Linked DNA regions of Variovorax paradoxus B4. The protein of the gene in region 2 binds, or shares a complex with, the protein of the main gene of each other region. Links are inferred from orthologs where the notes say so. Each region holds a gene or a part of one and is shown on either strand. Other genes may lie near its edges.

Region 1 (9,091 bases), 1.1 Mb from region 2 along the record:
CTTGGGCCCGTTGGTGATGTTGATCGGCTGGTCGAGGTTGTTCAGGAACACCCGGATGATCTCGCCGAAGCCGAGCGTCACGATGGCCAGGTAGTCGCCGCGCAGCTTGAGCGTGGGCGCCCCGAGCATCACGCCCAGCACCCCGGCCACCACCAGCGCCAGCGGTATCACGATGAGCAGCGAGGTGTGCAGCCCGTTCGGGAACATGGCCTTGAACCACGGGAAGGTGTCTGACAAGTGCGAGGAGCCCATCAGCGCGAAGAGGTAGGCCCCCACGGCAAAGAAGGCGACGTAGCCCAGGTCGAGCAGGCCGGCGTAGCCGACGACGATGTTCAGGCCGAGCGAGAGCATCACGTAGAGCAGTGCGATGTCGGCGATGCGCACCCAGGCGTTGCCCTGGCTCTGCAGGAAGATCGGCAGCGCGAGCACGGCGACGACGCCGAGAACGTAGAGAGCGAGGTTCTTGCTGTTTTTCATGGTGTGCTGCTCCTCAGGCCCGATCCGCCACGCGCTCACCGAGCAGGCCCGAGGGCCGCAGCGTGAGCATGACGATCAACACGATGAAAGCGAAGATGTCGCTGTAGTTGCTGCCGAGCACGCCGCCCGTGATCGAACCGATGTAGCCGGAGCCGATGGCCTCGATCAGCCCGAGCAGGATGCCGCCGACCACCGCGCCGGCCAGGTTGCCGATGCCGCCGAACACTGCGGCGGTGAAGGCCTTGAGGCCGGGCAGGAAGCCCATCGCGTGCTGCGCGATGCCGTAGTTGGAGGCGTACATGACGCCCGCGATGGCCGCGAGCACGGCACCGATGATGAAGGTGGCCGAGATGACCATGTCGGGCCGGATGCCCATGAGCGCCGCGACGCGCGGATTCTCGGCGGTGGCGCGCATCGCGCGGCCGAGCTTGGTGTAGTTGACCAGCCACATCAGCACCACGAGCGAAAAGGCCGTGACGCTCAGGATCATGACCTGCGTGGGCGAGATCACCGCGCCGGCCACTTCGATGGGCGTGGTCGACAGCAGGTTGGGATAGGCCTTGTTGGTGGGCTTCCAGATGATCATGGCCAGCGTCTGCAGCAGGATCGACATGCCGATGGCCGTGATGAGCGGCGCGAGCTTGGGGCTGTTGCGAAGCGGCCGGTAGGCGACCTTCTCGATCACGAAGTTGAGCGTGGCTGCAACGATGCAGGCGATGATCAGCGCGATGATGAGGACCAGCCAGCCGGGTGTGCCGGGCATGGATTCCTTCATGAGGCCGATGATGGTCCAGCTCGTGAGCGCCCCCACCATCAGCACTTCGCCGTGCGCAAAATTGATCAGATTGATGATGCCGTACACCATGGTGTAGCCCAAGGCTATCAAGGCATACATGCTGCCCAGGACCAGACCGTTGATGATCTGCTGCAGCAATATTTCCATAACGCGTTCCCTATTTGTTGCACCGTTGGGGGGTGCTGTTCACCCACCTTGGCACCGGTTTGGCGCCTTGGCTTGATAAGCAAAAAAACCAGCCAACATGTGCCGCTGGCTGATTTGTGGGCGGGATTGTAAGCACCCACCAGCGCCGATTTGGTGCGCCTTGCCCGGGGTTTACCCGCTCACGCCATGCTGTATGCGAGTGAACTCATGCATGGCGTACGCGCATGGTGAAAAGGCGTCTCACTCCTCGCGCTGGCTGTTGAGCCGGCGGAGTTCGCGCAGTTTTTCCGCGATGCGGATTTCGAGCCCGCGCTCGACGGGCTGGTAGAAAACCTGGCCCTCGAGGCCATCGGGCAGGTAGCGCTCGCCCGCGGCAAAGCCGCCCTCCTCGTCGTGCGCATACCGGTACCCCTTGCCGTAGTCGAGGTCCTTCATGAGCTTGGTGGGTGCGTTTCGCAAATGCATCGGCACGGGACGCGTGCTGTCCTTCTTGATGAGCGCGCGCACGGCGTTGTAGGCGGCGTAGACGGCGTTCGACTTGGGAGCCATCGCCAGGTAGACCACGCACTCGGCCAGCGCGAGTTCGCCCTCGGGCGTGCCGAGGCGCTCATAGACCTCGGCAGCGTCGAGCGCGAGCCGAAGCGCGCGCGGATCGGCCAAGCCGATGTCCTCGCTGGCCATGCGCACCAGCCGGCGCGCCATGTAGCGCGGGTCGGCGCCGCCGTCGAGCATGCGCACGAACCAGTAGAGCGAGGCGTCGGGGTCGCTGCCGCGCACCGACTTGTGCAGCGCGCTGATGGTGTCGTAGAACTGCTCGCCGCCCTTGTCGTAGCGACGCATGCGCTCCCCGAGCACGCGCAGCAGCCATTCGTCGGTGATGTTGCCGAGCTTCTCGGCGCGGGCCGCCACGGCCAGCGTCTCGAGCGTGTTGAGCAGGCGCCGCGCATCGCCGTCTGCATAGGCGACGAGCCGGTCGATGGCCGCATCCTCGATGCCCGGAACGGCCTGGATGGCTTGCGCCTTGGCGACGATCTGCTGGAGATCGCCCTCCGTGAGCGGTTGCAGCACGTACACCGCCGCGCGCGAAAGCAGGGCCGAGTTGACCTCGAACGACGGGTTCTCGGTGGTGGCGCCGATGAAGGTGAACAGCCCCGATTCCACATGCGGCAGGAACGCGTCCTGCTGGCTCTTGTTGAACCGGTGCACCTCGTCGACGAAGACGATCGTGCGCCGCTGCTCCAGGCCGTCGCGCGCGGCCGTGGCGCGTTCGACCGCATCGCGGATGTCCTTGACGCCGCCGAGCACGGCGCTGATGCTGAGGAACTGCGCATCGAAGGCATCCGCCATCAGCCGCGCAATGGTCGTCTTGCCGGTGCCGGGCGGCCCCCAGAGAATGCACGAATGCGGCTGTCCCGATTCGAAGGCGATGCGCAGCGGCATGCCCGGCCCCAGCAGGTGCTGCTGGCCAATGACCTCGCCGAGCGTCTTCGGACGCAGGCGCTCGGCAAGGGGTTGATGCGAACTGGTGGCCAAACCTGCTTGTCTGATTGCTGCTATTGCTTGATGACGTCGGCGCCGGCGGGTGCCTTGAAGTCGAACACGTTGGCAGGGAGCGCCGGATTCACTTCGACCTTGCTGAACTTGAGCACCGAGCGCTGCCCGAAGCTGTCGAGGATCTCGAGCGCCGCGAGCGCGTCGCCCTGGAAGCCGACCTGCACATTCTGCAACTGGCCGTCCTTGTTCTTCGGCGTGGCCTTGACCCACTGGAGGCCGTCGCGCTCGGGCGCGGCCTCGAGCGTGAAGTCGGCCTGCAGCGCGCGCAGGTCGGGTGCCGCGGCAATCAGCGCGGCGGGCGTGGAGCCCAGTGCCTGCGACTGGGCGCGCTGCGTGACCTGATTCAGGTCGGCATCGTAGAGCCACAGCGTCTTGCCGTCGGCCACGATGCTCTGGGCGAAGGGCTTCTGGTAGTCGAACTTGAATCTGCCGGGCCGCTGGAATTCGAAGGTGCCGGTCGAGGTCTTGGTGCGGCCGGCCTGCCCTTCGCGCGGCGGCGCCGTGACGGTCTGCGTGAACTCGGCACGGCCCGACTTGACCGTCTTCACGAAGGTCTCGAGGCTTTCAAGGCCGCCGGCCCAGGCATTGGCGGAACAGAGGAGGCCGATCAACAGCCAATGGCGAATTTTCAATTGGGGTTCCTCGGGAAGCGATGACGTTGACATGACCATACCCCGCTGCGCGTTGCGCCATGCGTGGGGCTTCATGAAGTTTTGCAACGTTATTGCAGCTTTTGCAAAGTGGCTGTCAGTGCGTAACGCCGGGGTCCGCAGGTATTTGCCGGTTATTCGGCGCGCGCCGGCACCAGGATCTCGCGCTGGCCGCTGCCGCTCATGGCGCTGACCAGGCCGGCCTTCTCCATGTCTTCCACCAGCCGCGCCGCGCGGTTGTAGCCGATCTTCAGGTGGCGCTGCACCAGCGAGATGCTGGCCTTGCGGTTCTTGAGCACCACCTCGACCGCCTGGTCGTACATCGGGTCCTTCTCGGCATCGCCGCCCTCGCCCAGCATGTCGCCGTCGCCGTCGACCGTGCCGCCTTCGAGCACGCCTTCGATGTAGTCGGGCTCGCCCTGGCTCTTGAGGTAGGCCACCACGCGGTGCACTTCCTCGTCGCTCACGAATGCGCCGTGCACGCGGATCGGCAGGCCGGTGCCGCTGGGCATGTAGAGCATGTCGCCCATCCCGAGCAGCGCCTCGGCACCCATCTGGTCGAGGATGGTGCGGCTGTCGATCTTGCTCGACACCTGGAACGCGATGCGCGTGGGAATGTTGGCCTTGATGAGGCCGGTGATCACGTCGACGCTGGGCCGCTGCGTGGCAAGAATCAGGTGGATGCCGGCGGCGCGCGCCTTCTGCGCGAGGCGGGCGATGAGCTCTTCGATCTTCTTGCCGACCACCATCATCAGGTCGGCGAGCTCGTCGATCACGACCACGATGTGCGGCTCGCGCTTGAGCGGCTCGGGATCGTCGGGCGTGAGGCTGAAGGGGTTGTAGATGAACTCCTCGCGCGCCTTGGCTTCGTCGATCTTGGTGTTGTAGCCGGCCAGGTTGCGCACGCCCAGCTTGCTCATGAGCTTGTAGCGGCGCTCCATCTCGGCCACGCACCAGTTCAGGCCGTGCGCGGCCTGCCGCATGTCGGTGACCACGGGCGCCAGCAGGTGCGGAATGCCTTCGTAGACCGACATTTCGAGCATCTTCGGGTCGATCATGAGCAGGCGGACGTCGCGTGCTTCGGCCTTGTAGAGCAGCGAGAGAATCATCGCGTTGATGCCGACCGACTTGCCCGAGCCGGTGGTACCGGCCACCAGCACGTGCGGCATCTTCGCGAGGTCGGCCACCACGGGGTTGCCGATGATGTCCTTGCCCAGGCCCATCGTCAGGAACGACCTGCCCTCGTTGTAGACCTGCGAGCCGAGGATTTCGCTGAGCTTGATCGACTGGCGCTTGGCGTTGGGCAGCTCGAGCGCCATGTAGTTCTTGCCCGGGATGGTTTCGACCACGCGGATCGACACCAGCGAGAGCGAGCGCGCAAGGTCCTTGGCCAGGCCGACGATCTGCGAGCCCTTGACGCCCGTGGCCGGCTCGATCTCGTAGCGCGTGATCACCGGCCCCGGCGAAGCCAGCACGACGCGGACCTCGACGCCGAAATCCTTCAGCTTCTTCTCGATCATGCGCGAGGTCATCTCGAGCGTGTCGGCCGACACCGTTTCCTGGCGCGCCTGCGCGGCGTCGAGCAGGTCGACCTGCGGCAGCTTGCTGTCGGGCAGCTCCTTGAAGAGCGGCTTCTGGCGCTCCTTGACGACGCGGTCGCTGCGGGGCACCTCGGTCATCGCGGGCTCGATCTGCACCGGCGGCGATGCCGCGCGGCGCTTCGGGCGCGGTTCGATGCGCAGTTCTTCGTCGCCATCGGCACTCGCCGGCTCGCTGCCGCCGCCCGTTCCACGAGAGAACGGCAGGTCTTCGGCCTCCGCGCGCTCGCGAGCGGCCTGCTTGCCCATTGCGATGTCGGCCGCCATCTCGCGCTTTTCGCGGCGCGACTCGAACAGCGAATAGGCCCGCGCGCCGATGCGTTCGGCGATCTGGCTCCAGGAGAAACGAAACACCAGCGCCGAGCCGATCACGCCGGCGGCAATGGCCACCAGCGCCGACCCGGTAAAGCCCATCCAGCGCACGCTTGCGGGGCCCACCAGATAGCCCAGCACGCCGCCGCCCGAACCGGGCAGGTGGAATTCCAGCCGGTACAGGCGCGACCACTCGAGCACGGTGCTCGCGCACAGCAGCAGCACGAGGCCGAACCAGAAAGCCATGCGGCTGCGGTTGAAACGGCCGCGCACCGGTTGCTCGGCCGGCGCGGCCTCGCCGCCGCGCAGCCAGTTGGCGAGCGACGAGAGCCATGCCCGCAGGCCCGCCGCGAGGCACCACCACACCGAATAACCCGCCAGAAAATAGCTGCCGTCGGCCAGCCAGGCACCGATGCGGCCGCCCCAGTTCTTGATCTCGCCCCCGGTACCGGAGGTCGACCAGGCCGCATCGGAGGGCGTGAAGCTCAGCATGGCCAGCAGCCAGAACAGGAGCCCCGCAAAGCCCGCGATCAGCGTGATTTCATGGGCGAAGCGCATGGCGCGCATGCGCACGGGTTGCCCCTCGGCGGCAGAAGAAGATTGAAGTGTATTGAGCGAATAGGTCATGAAAAACGCGGCACCCAATCCTTCGAAACGGCGGCTGGGCGCCTGAACACTACAACAAAAGGGCGCGGCTGCCAGAAGCGCCGGGCCCGGCGGCTCACGTCAGGGACAAGAGCCGCTCCTTGACGATCATGGAGCCGTCGTCCTGGGTCTGGACAAATCCGCGCTCCTCGAGGTCCTTCATCACGCGGCTCACCATTTCCCGCGAGGCACCCACCATTTTCGCGAGATCCTGGCGGGAGATCTTGTCGCGCACCTTGAGGTTGCCTGCGCCATCGTCGATGGCGAACTCGAGCAGCGAGCGCGCCACGCGCCCATAGACGTCCATCAGCGCCAGCGACTCGATCTTGCGGTCGGCGTGGCGCAGGCGCTGCACGAGGCCGCGCATGATGTTGTAGGCCATCGAGGAGTTCTCGGGCAGGCAGCGTGCGAACGCGTCCCGGTCCAGCATCAGGACGTCGCACTGGATCTCGGTGCGCACGGTGGCCGAATGCGGCTCGTCGTCGATCAGGCTCATCTCGCCGATGTAGTCGCCGGGGTGCAGCGTGGCAAGGATCACCTCGCGTCCGCGGCTGTCGGCGCTCGTCACGCGCGCGCGACCGGTCAGGATGATGTAGAGCGCGTCCGATTTCTTGCCCTGCTCGACAATGACCTCGGCTCGCTTGAAGCGCTTCTTGATGATCGCATCCGCAATGCTTGCAGACTGCGAGGACGTGAGCGAGGCAAACAGCGGAACACGCCGCAGCAGCTCAAGATTGGACAGCATCGACATTTATCAATCCCTGATACTGCGTGCGCAAGCTCGTCCATCGTCGGCCCGATGGATTACTACAATCGCGCGCATTGAAAACACCGTGCACCCGGTGTTGAACCGAGCGGTGATACTCCACATATATCGCTACCACCCTGAAAATGTACACGCTGAAGCAGCGCAAATCCTAGGTTTTCCACTCATGTCCGCTCCCCAACACGCCAAGGTCTTGATTCTGGGTTCCGGCCCCGCCGGCTACACCGCTGCCGTTTATGCAGCACGCGCAAACCTCCAGCCCTTGCTCGTCACAGGCATTGCCCAGGGCGGCCAGTTGATGACGACCACCGAGGTCGACAACTGGCCCGCGGACGTGCACGGCGTGCAGGGGCCCGACCTGATGCAGCGCTTTCTCGAGCACGCGGAGCGCTTCAAGACGCAGATCGTCTTCGATCACATCAACAAGGTCGACCTCGGCAAGCGCCCGTTCACGCTGACCGGCGACAGCGGCACCTACACCTGCGATTCACTGATCATTGCCACGGGCGCTTCCGCCAAGTACCTGGGGCTCGACTCGGAACAGAAGTTCATGGGCCGCGGCGTCTCGGCCTGCGCAACCTGCGACGGCTTCTTCTACCGCGAGCAGGAAGTGTGCGTGATCGGCGGCGGCAACACCGCCGTGGAGGAAGCCCTGTATCTCGCCAACATCGCGAACAAGGTCACGCTGGTCCATCGCCGGGACAAGTTCCGCGCCGAGCCCATCCTGATCGACAAGCTCATGGAGAAGGTCGCCGAAGGCAAGATCGTCTTGAAGCTGCACAACGAACTCGACCAGGTGCTGGGCGACGACACGGGCGTGACGGGCATCCGGATCAAGAACACGCAGACCGCCGCCACCGAGCAGATCGACCTCAAGGGCTGCTTCATCGCCATCGGGCACCACCCCAACACCGACATCTTCCAGGGCCAGCTGGAGATGAAGGACAACTACATCCTGACCCGCTCGGGCCTGCAGGGCTTCGCCACGATGACCAGCATTCCGGGCGTCTTTGCCGCCGGCGACGTGCAGGACAACGTGTACCGCCAGGCCATCACGAGCGCCGGCACCGGCTGCATGGCCGCGCTGGACGCCCAGCGCTTCCTCGAGCAGGACGGCACGCTCTAGGCGAACCACACGGGCCTCCAAAAGGGCTATAATCCAAGGCTTTGCCGAAATAGCCCCTTTCACGAGGGGCCGAGCATCCAGGCAAAGCCGGGGTACCGCCACCCGTTTCTGGCGAGGTCAAGCTGCAAAACACCTGCAATCGCCACGATTGCGCCGGTGCCAGCTGTTCAAGAAAGAGTGTCCTCATGGCACGCGTATGCGACGTAACGGGCAAAGGCCCGATGGTCGGAAACAACGTTTCCCACGCCAACAACAAAACCAAGCGCCGGTTCCTGCCGAACCTGCAATACCGCCGTTTCTGGGTCGAGACTGAAAACCGCTGGGTTCGCCTGCGTGTTTCGAGCGCCGCACTGCGCCTGATCGACAAGAACGGCATCGACGCCGTGCTCGCAGACCTGCGTGCACGCGGCCAAGCTTAAGGAGCTGAATCATGGCAACGAGCAAAGGCGGACGCGAAAAGATCAAGCTGGAATCCACCGCGGGTACCGGCCACTTCTACACGACCAGCAAGAACAAGAAGACGATGCCTGAAAAGATGTCGATCATGAAGTTCGACCCCAAGGCACGCAAGCACGTCGAATACAAGGAAATCAAGCTGAAGTAATTCGGCCCGGTTCCCCCCCCGCAAAAACCCGCTGCTCATCCAGCGGGTTTTTTGTTGCCTGTCGAATAGCCATCCATGGGCAACCCCTTGCCCGACCAGGCAGAACGAAAGCGACAGGCACAAAAAAGCCGACCCTGAGGTCGGCTTTCTGATGAGCGGAGAGACTTCCTTGCCTGCTGCTCGCTCAGGCGCGTGCGGCGCGCAGACGGGTGGAGAACTCGCGCAAGCCGGCGATGCCGCTGGCTTCCGCACGATGGCACCAGGCCGCCAGATCGGCCGCCAGTTGCTCGCGCGACTGCGAGGTGTTGAGCCAGAGCTGGCGCAACTCTTCGCGCATGGTGACCATCTTGTCGATCACCGGGTGGGCAGCGCGCGCCTGCACGAGGTGCGTGCGGGCCGATGCGGGCACCTTGTCG
Region 2 (9,314 bases):
CAGGATGCGGGTCTTCTGCAGGATCTCGGGCGCCAGCAGCAGTTCTTCGCGGCGGGTGCCGCTGCGGTTGAGCTGGATCGACGGGAACACGCGCTTTTCGTACAGGCGGCGGTCGAGGTGGATTTCGGAGTTGCCGGTGCCCTTGAACTCTTCGAAGATCACTTCGTCCATGCGGCTGCCGGTGTCGATCAGCGCGGTGCCGATGATGGTCAGCGAACCGCCTTCTTCCACGTTGCGCGCGGCGCCCAGGAAGCGCTTGGGGCGCTGCAGCGCGTTGGAGTCGACGCCGCCAGTCAGCACCTTGCCCGACGAGGGCACGACGTTGTTGTAGGCACGGGCGAGGCGGGTGATCGAGTCGAGCAGGATCACCACGTCCTTCTTGAGCTCGACCAGTCGCTTGGCGCGCTCGATCACCATTTCGGCCACGTGCACGTGGCGCGCCGCGGGCTCGTCGAAGGTCGAGGCAATGACCTCGCCCTTCACGGTGCGCTGCATTTCGGTCACTTCTTCAGGCCGCTCGTCCACCAGCAGCACCATCATGTGCACTTCGGGGTAGTTGGCGCTGATTGCGTGGGCGATGTGCTGCATCATCACCGTCTTGCCGCTCTTGGGCGGCGCCACCAGCAGGGCGCGCTGGCCCTTGCCGATGGGGGCGATGATGTCGATGATCCGGCCCGTGATGTTCTCGTCGCTCTTGACGCCGTCGCGTTCCAGCTTCATCTGTTCCTTGGGGAACAGCGGAGTCAGGTTCTCGAACATCACCTTGTGCTTGTTCTGCTCGGGCGGACCGTCGTTGACCTTGTCGAGCTTGGTCAGCGCGAAGTAGCGCTCGCCGTCCTTGGGCGTGCGCACTTCGCCTTCGATCATGTCGCCGGTGTGCAGGTTGAAGCGGCGCACCTGGCTCGGCGAGATGTAGATGTCGTCCGTGCTGGCCGTGAAGCTGGTGTCGGGACTGCGCAGGAAGCCGAAGCCGTCAGGCAGGATTTCGAGCACACCGTCGGCAAAGACCTGTTCGCCGGCCTTGGCGCGCTTCTTGATGATCGCGAACATCAGCTCCTGCTTGCGCATGCGGCCGACGTTTTCGATCTCAAGCGCTTCAGCCTGCTTGAGGACTTCAGACACGTGGAGTGCCTTGAGTTCGTTTAAGTGCATGGAATGACCCCTTGCGGGGCAATCGATCGGAAAAACGGGGGAGGTTTGATGTGAGGCGAGAGCTGCCTCACAAACCGGGGAACTCGAACCGGTTACCTCGAAGGGCCCGGTGATCTGTGGGAGATTATGACAGCAAAAAACCGTCCGGCCAACGCATTGCGCGCTGGCCGGTTGAAATGCCTCAGGCGAGCTGCTGGTCGATGAAGGCCGTGAGTTGCGCCTTGCTCATGGCGCCGACCTTGGTGGCGGCCAGCTGGCCGTCCTTGAACAGCATGAGCGTGGGGATGCCGCGGATGCCGAACTTGGCCGGGATGTCGCGGTTCTCGTCGACGTTGAGCTTGGCGATCTGCAGCTTGCCTTCGTAGGCGGTCGACACTTCGTCGAGGATGGGTGCGATCATCTTGCAGGGGCCGCACCATTCGGCCCAGTAGTCGACCAGCACCGGCTGGCTGGACTTGAGCACGTCGGCTTCGAAGGAGGAATCGGAGATGTGTTTGATCAGGTCGCTGGCCATGTGATGTGTCCTTGTGCGCAGAGAGTTTCGGTGCAGCTAAAGTGCTGGTCATTGTGACAGAAACCAAGGGGTGGGGTGCCATGCGGGAACGCTATGACACCGATAGCAAAAGCCCTTTGCGCGTCGCGCCTCCCCGCTCTCCAACCCCTCGATAGAACATGAACGAAGGCCACCCCGTCCAGGCCCTGTGGTGCGACCCCGCCGACGGCGTCGTCGCGCGCATCGCCGGCGCCATCGCGCAGCGCGGGCTGCACGCGGCGCGCACCGTGGTGCTGGTGCCGTATGCGCAATTGATGGGTGTGGCCCACGACATGTGGTCGCGCTGCGGCGGCCCGGGCTTCGCGCCGCGCTTCGAAACCACGCGCAACTGGGCCCGCAGCGCGGGCGGCTTCCTGCCCACGGGGTACGACATCGCATTCGACATGGCGCGCGACCTGGTCACGGCCCAGGCGCTGCTGTCGCAGGCCGGCTTTGCCGCGGAGCGCTTCGCGCTCGCCGGGCGCGTGGTCGAGCTGGCTTACCAATTGGCCCCCCTCGCGGCTGCTGCCTTGCCTGAAGTGCGCGGCAGCGAATGGGCACAGCGGGCGGCCCACGTCGCCGAAGCGGGCAGCGAGTCGGAATGGTTCCGCATCGAAAGCGCGCTGATCCGTGTCGCGGTGGCCTGGGCCGCCAATTCGGGCTACGCCACCGATGTCCTGCTGCGCGACGCCGTGCGTGCGCAGGTCGATGCGCTGATCGTGCTCGGAGGCTTCCAAGCCGATCCACTCACCCAGACGCTCTGCACCTTGTGGGGCGATCGCGCCATCCATCTCTCTCTGGTGCCCGCAAACCCTGCGGCCACCACGGCAGGCGCGCATGTCGCCGCCGACCCCGAGGACGAAGCGGAACTGGCGGCCGCCTGCGTGCTGCGGCACCTGGCCGCAGGCCGCGCGCCGGTGGCGCTGATCGCGACCGACCGGGCGCTCACGCGGCGCATCGGCGCGCAGCTCCAGGCGCAGGGTGTCACGGCGCACGACGAAACCGGCTGGAAGCTTTCCACCACGCGCGCCGCCGCCGCCGTGATGAGCGCATTGCGCGCCTGTGCGCACGACGCCGGCAGCGACCAGGTGCTCGAATGGCTCAAGAGCGGCGCCGACGGCGATGCGCTCGCCACCCAGGCGCTCGAGGCCCGGCTGCGGCGCGAAGGTGTGCGCGAGTGGTCCGCCTGGTGCGGCCAGGCCGCGCGCAGCGAAAAGCCGCAGGACATCGCGCTGCTGCCTTTCACCGAAGCCGTCGAAGGCCGCCGCATGGCCATGGCCCGCTCGCGGCCCCTGGCCGACTGGCTGCGCGCCCTGCGCGAATTGCTGGAGGCCGGGGAGCAATGGGAACCGCTCGCAGCCGACATGGCCGGCGCCAAGGTGATCGGCGCGTTGTGGCTCGATGCCGATGCCCATGGCGACGACGATGAATTTCCCGGCGGACGCCACACGCTGGCCGAGTTCACGGCCTGGGTGCGCGACGTGCTCGAAGATGCGAGCTTCGTGCCGCCCGCCGGCAGCGAGGCGCCGCAGGTGGTGGTGCTGCCGCTGCATCAATTGCTGGGCCGCGCGTTCGGCGCCGTGGTCATACCCGGTTGCGACGACCGGCGCCTGCCCGCGTCGCCCGAGCCGCCCGGCAACTGGAGCGCCGCCCAGCGCGCCGAGCTGGGCCTGCCCGTGCGCGAAACGCTCGAGGCCGCGCAACGCTCGGCCTGGGCCGCGGCCTTGTGCAATCCATGCTGCGAAGTGCTGTGGCGCCAGTCCGATGCGAGTGGCGAGCCGGTGCGCCCCAGCCCGCTGGTGCAGGCGCTGCAGCTCGACCACGCCTTGCAGATGGCGGCGGACCCGCGCACGGCGCGCGAGGTGGCGCTGCAGCCGACCGCCTACCCGACTCCGTCTGGGGCGCTGCTGCCACTGCGCAACATCTCCACCAGCGTCTACGAAGACCTGCGCCGCTGCCCCTACCGTTTCTTCGCGCTGCGGCAACTGGGCTTGCGCAGTGCCGACGAGCTCGACGCCGAGGTCGATAAGCGCGACTTCGGCAACTGGCTGCATGCCGTGCTGGGCCATTTTCACGAGGCGCTGAAAGGGGCGCCAACCCGCGATGTCGCCGAGCGCGTGGCGTACATCAGCGCGGCGGCCGAGCGCGCCACGCGCGAGTTCGGATTGTCCGATGCCGAGTTCCTGCCGTTCGCCGCGGCATGGCCAGCAGTGCGAGACGGCTACCTTCAATGGCTTGCCGGACACGAGGCGAGCGGCGCCGTCTTTGCCGAATCCGAACCGTGGATGGAGCAGCCGCTGGGCAGCCTGCAACTGGTCGGCCGGCTGGACCGCATCGACCGCATGCCGGACGGCCAGGCCTTCGTGATCGACTACAAGACCGAATCGGCTGCCGTGACCAAGGAGCGTGTGAAAGACCCGACCGAGGACACGCAGCTTGCCTTCTATGCCGCGCTGGTGGCCGACGACACGCTGCGCGCGGCCTACGTCAACGTCGGCGAGAAATCGTCCGGCACGCAGACCGTCGAGCAGCCGGTGGTGGTGGAGGCACGCGATGCGCTGGTGGCGGGCATCCTCGACGACTTCACCCGCATCGCCCAGGGTGCGGCGCTGCCGCCGCTGGGAGAGGGCGCTATCTGCGACTACTGCGCAGCGCGCGGGCTTTGCAGAAAAGATTTCTGGGAGATCGAACAGCCTGTACTTTCGTCTCCGACCGAGGGAGGGCCTGCGCAATGAACGGCGCCGCCTACGAGCACAACGGCCGGCACGTCGCGCGCGAGGCCTTCTACACCGTCGCCTGCGATCCGCGGCGCTCGGTGGCCGTCGAAGCCTGCGCCGGCGCGGGCAAGACCTGGATGCTGGTGTCGCGCATCTTGCGCGCGCTGCTCGAAGAGGGCGAGTCCGCGTGCGAGCCGCACGAGATCCTGGCCATCACCTTCACCAAGAAAGCCGCCGGCGAGATGCGCGAGCGGCTCGACCAGTGGCTCGAGCAGTTCGCCGAGCGCAGCCCCGGGGAGCTGGTGCGCGAACTCGTCGTTCGCGGTGTCGAGCCCGCAGCCGCGCTCGCTGCCGTGCCGCGCCTGCAAGGCCTCTACAGGCGCTTGCTCGAAGGCGGCAGGCCGGTGCAGTTCCGCACCTTCCACGCCTGGTTTGCGGGCCTGCTGCGCAACGCGCCGCTGGCGGTGCTGCGCGAACTCGGCCTGCCCGCGAACTATGAGCTTCTCGAAGACGATGCCGAGGCGCGGCTGCGCACCTGGCGCCCCTTCTTCGAGGCCGTGACGGCCGACAAGGAGGCTCTGGCCGACTACTACGCCGTGGTCGCCACCTATGGCCGTTCGCAGACCGCCAAGGCTCTCGGCGAAGCGCTCACGCGCCGGGTCGAGTTCTCGCTGTCCGACCCGGCGTCGGCGGTGCAGCACTTCAGCGTGCTTCATCCTTCGCTCGAGGGACTGGACGAACCGACCGGCGCACTGCGCGGCGAGCAGGTCCGGCGCCGCTGGCTGGACCGTGCCGCCGCACTCGGCCGCGAAGCCAACAAGACGCCGCAGAAAGCGGCCGAGGCGATCATCGACGTGTTCGGTGTTGGCGAACCGCCGCAGGAGTCGCTCGCTGCCGCGCTGGCGCACCTGCGCAAGAACTTCTTCGTCGCCACCGAAGACCGCCTCAACAAGAACCTGCAGAAATATCCCGCCGCGCAAGAAGCCGAGGCCGAGCTCCAGACGCTCTGCGCCGCGCAGGCCCAGCACGCGGCCTGGCTCTACCAGCAGCGCATGACGCGCCTCACGCGCCTCCTGATCTCCGCCTTCGCAGAGGTCAAGCGCGCCCATGGCTGGGTCGACATGAACGACGTCGAACAGGCCGCGCAATTGCTGCTGGGCCAGTCGGCGCTGTCGGGCTGGGTGCAGGAACGGCTCGATGCACGCATCGCGCACCTGCTGATCGACGAGTTCCAGGACACCAATCCGCTGCAATGGCAGGCGCTCTACGGCTGGCTCAGCGCCTACAGCGGCGCGGGCGGCAAGGCACCGCGCGTCTTCATCGTGGGCGACCCGAAGCAGAGCATCTACCGCTTCCGCCGCGCCGAGCCGCAGGTGTTCATCGCCGCGAAGAAATTCGTGCGCGAAGGGCTGGGCGGTGAGCTGCTCAATTGCGATCACACCCACCGCAACGCGCGCGCGGTGGTCGGCCTGGTCAACCAGGCGATGCTGGCCGCGCAGGATGCCGACGAGTTCGACGGCTACCGCGCGCACACCACCGAGCGCAACGACGAAGGCGAGCTGCTCAAGCTCCCGCCCATCGATCGCGGCGCCATCGATACGACAGCGGAGGCCGCGCCCGCGGACGACGGCATGCTGCACTGGCGCGACAGCCTCGTCACCCCGCGGGTGCTGCCCGAAGAGCAGTTGCTGCAAAAGGAATGCGAGCAGGCCGCGCGCTGGGTCGCGCAGCGCATTGCCGATGGCACGCCGCCGCGCCAGATCATGGTGCTGGCGCGCCGCCGCAGCCGGCTGTCCGCCATGCAGGACGCGCTGCGCCAGCGCCACATCCCGGTGCAGCAGCCCGAGAAGAACGAGCTGCACGATGCACCCGAAGTGCAGGACGTGGTGGCGTTGATCGATGCGCTGGTGTCCCCCGCGCACGACCTCTCGCTGGCGCGCGCGCTCAAGTCGCCCCTGTTCGGCATCGGCGATGAGGCGCTGGTGCAACTGGCGCTGCGCCAGCGCGAACAACCTTCGTCGAGCTGGTTCGCGTTGATCCAGAAAGGCGAGGGCCTGCCGGCGGAACTGGTCCAGGCCGGCACCAGGCTCAAGCAATGGCAGAGCTGGCTCGCCGCATTGCCGCCGCACGACGCGCTCGATGCGATCTTCCACGACGGCGATGTGCTGGCCAGGTTCGGCGCCGCCATGCCCTCCGCCATGCGCCAGAGCGCGCTGGCCAATCTGCGCGGGCTGCTGGCGGCCTCGCTCGACATCGAGGGTGCGCGCTTTGTCACGCCCTATGCGCTGGTGCGCGCGCTGCGTGCGGGCGGCGTCAGGGCGCCATCCGTCGCCGTGCCCGATGCGGTGCAGCTCCTGACCGTGCACGGCGCCAAGGGCCTCGAGGCAGACACCGTGCTCATGCTCGACTGCGACGCACCACCGCCGCGAGCCCAGACCATGGGCGTGCTGGTCGAATGGAAAGGCAGCGACAGCGCGCCCACCCGCTTCGTGTTCCTGGCAAGCGAGAAGACCCCGCCGGGCTGTGCGGCTACGCTGCTCGAGGAAGAGCAGCGCGCGCGCCATCGCGAGGAGCTCAACGGCCTCTACGTCGCGACCACGCGGGCGCGCGAGCGCCTCGTGCTGTCGTCGGTGCAGCCGGCCCGGGCCAACGAGGGCAGCTGGTGGTCGCGGCTCGAATCGATGTGCGAGCCTGTCGAAGCCGATGAGCCGCTGCTCGCGCTGCCGGTGGAGACCGGGGCCGGCAGTTTCTCGATGAAGAAGATGCCCGTCCTCGCACCTGCGGCCAAGGAATCACCAGCCATCAGGAAAGCTGCTGGCGCTACCGTCGACGCGCGGGCTGCAGCCTTCGGCCAGGCGATGCACCGGCTGCTCGAATGGGCCCTGCCGGGCGAGGCGCTGCCGCCCGCGCATGTGCGCGCCGCGGCCCGTGAGTTCATGCTCGACGCGCAACAGGCGCGCGGCGCGGCCGTGCTGGCCGAGCGCATTCGCGCGGGGGCCGGCGCATGGGCGTGGGATGAGCGCATGATCGACTGGCACGGCAACGAAGTGACGCTGGTCCATGAAGGCGAGACGCTGCGCATCGACCGGCTGGTGCGCGAGCGCGCCAGCGGTGCCTGGTGGATCCTCGACTACAAATCCGCTGCGCGTCCCGAACGGGACGCGGAATTGATCGCACAGATGCAGCGCTACCGCGCGGCGGTGCAACATGCCTATCCCGGTGCCTCGGTGCGCGTCGCGTTCCTGACCGGGCAGGGCGAACTGGTAAATCTCGAATGACTCTTTCCCATACCGTCGCCGTGATCGGCGGCGGACCGGCCGGCCTCATGGCGGCTGAAGTCCTGAGTGCGTCCGGCGTGCAGGTGTACGTTTACGACGCCATGCCCTCGGTGGGCCGCAAGTTCCTGCTGGCCGGCCGCGGCGGGCTGAACCTCACGCACTCGGAGCCCTTCGATGTGTTCATGACCCGGTTTGGCGAGCGCCGTGCGCAGCTCGAACCGATGCTCGCCCGCTTCGGTCCGCAGCAGGTGCGCGAATGGGCGGCGGGCCTCGGCATCGAGACCTTCGTGGGCACTTCGGGCCGCGTGTTTCCGACCGACATGAAAGCCGCGCCGCTGCTGCGCGCCTGGCTGCACCGGCTGCGTGCGGCAGGCGTGCAGTTTCATATGCGCCACCGCTGGCTTGGCAACGCATCACCCGGCGCCGCCTCGTTGCGGTTCGCCACTCCGACGGGCGAGGCCATCGTGAAGGCCGATGCGGCGGTGCTCGCATTGGGGGGGGCGAGTTGGGCGCGGCTGGGCTCCGATGGCGCATGGGCGCCGTGGCTGCAAGAGTGCGGTATCGATGTCGCGCCGCTGCTGCCTGCCAACTGCGGCTTCGACGGGGCAGGGTGGAGCGAGCATTTCGCGAGCCGTTTTGCGGGCCAGCCGTTCAAGTCGGTCGCGATTTCGTTCACCGACAGCCAGGGGCGCCGCTTTGCGCGCAAGGGCGAATTCGTTGCAACCGCCACCGGCATCGAGGGCAGCCTGATCTATGCCGCTTCGGCATTGCTGCGCGACGAGATCGCCGCGCATGGCAGCGCGACGCTGCTGCTCGATCTGCTGCCCGACCGCAGCGCCGAGCAGGTGCTGGCCGCCGTCAAGCATCCGCGCGGCGCCCGGTCGCTCAGCAGCCACCTGAAGAGCCGGCTCGGGCTGGAAGGCATCAAGGCCGGCGTGCTGCACGAGACGCTGAGCCGCGAAGCGATGCAAGAACCCGCGCAGTTGGCAGCGACGATCAAGGCCGTGCCGCTGCGGCTGGTCGCAACCCGGCCTGTCGACGAAGCCATCAGCACCGCAGGCGGTGTGCGCTTCGAGGCGCTCGACGAACGGCTCATGGCGAGCGCGGTGCCGGGCGTGTTCGTTGCGGGGGAAATGCTCGATTGGGAGGCGCCGACCGGCGGCTACCTGCTGACGGCGTCGATGGCCAGTGGGGCGGCCGCGGCGCGCGGCGCGATCAAGCAGCTGGGCCTCTGAGGGACCCCGCGGCGTTCGATGTTCTGCCGAGGCAATGCCCGTTTCGCGTGTCTGCGGCGGGGAATGCCTCAGAGCCGCGCTGCGGTTCGGGCATCGGCGAAAGCGCTGCGTCCCATCCAGCGCCAGAGGTTCTGGATATCGGATGCCGCGCCGATGACGCGCAGGCGCCGCTCGCGCAGCGCGGCCTCGGCATCGAGGTCGCCGGTCCAGATCTCCGTCAGGGTCAGCATGTTCGATTCGACAATCAGCGTTGGCTCCTCGCCGGGATTGTCGCGGCAGAGGTCGGCGCTGCCATGGTCGACCACCAGCCACCAGCGCCGCTCGCCTTCAGGCGCATCGGTGAAGCGGAAGTGGATCACGATGCAGCGCCCGAGCGGGCACTCGTCGACCCGCATGAAAC

The links.
Region 1: the proteins of trxA (region 2) and trxB are in contact, whole or in part, in a crystal structure (PDB 1F6M), measured with the Escherichia coli proteins. The link is inferred for Variovorax paradoxus B4 from one-to-one orthologs.

The regions. Positions count from the first base shown.
Region 1 is NC_022247.1:1,470,716-1,479,806, reverse strand. The notes cover bases 6,332-9,091. They hold trxB (thioredoxin-disulfide reductase), read left to right. Parts: upstream 6,332-7,111; coding sequence 7,112-8,071; downstream 8,072-9,091. Other genes in these bases: VAPA_RS06650 (DesA family fatty acid desaturase), read right to left, coding at 8,860-9,091; rpmG (50S ribosomal protein L33), read left to right, coding at 8,502-8,675; rpmB (50S ribosomal protein L28), read left to right, coding at 8,257-8,490; VAPA_RS06670 (Crp/Fnr family transcriptional regulator), read right to left, coding at 6,332-6,930. Outside these bases: VAPA_RS06695 (ABC transporter permease subunit), read right to left, coding at 1-477; VAPA_RS06690 (branched-chain amino acid ABC transporter permease), read right to left, coding at 491-1,420; VAPA_RS06685 (replication-associated recombination protein A), read right to left, coding at 1,661-2,953; outer membrane lipoprotein chaperone LolA, read right to left, coding at 2,974-3,606; VAPA_RS06675 (DNA translocase FtsK), read right to left, coding at 3,759-6,161; more of VAPA_RS06670, read right to left, coding at 6,256-6,331.
Region 2 is NC_022247.1:2,617,404-2,626,717, forward strand. The notes cover bases 1-2,983. They hold trxA (thioredoxin TrxA), read right to left. Parts: upstream 1,667-2,983; coding sequence 1,334-1,666; downstream 1-1,333. Other genes in these bases: rho (transcription termination factor Rho), read right to left, coding at 1-1,152; VAPA_RS12125 (PD-(D/E)XK nuclease family protein), read left to right, coding at 1,825-2,983. In the rest of the region: more of VAPA_RS12125, read left to right, coding at 2,984-4,419; VAPA_RS12130 (UvrD-helicase domain-containing protein), read left to right, coding at 4,416-7,679; VAPA_RS12135 (TIGR03862 family flavoprotein), read left to right, coding at 7,676-8,914; VAPA_RS12140 (winged helix-turn-helix transcriptional regulator), read right to left, coding at 8,983-9,314. UniProt on the Escherichia coli protein: Participates in various redox reactions through the reversible oxidation of its active center dithiol to a disulfide and catalyzes dithiol-disulfide exchange reactions.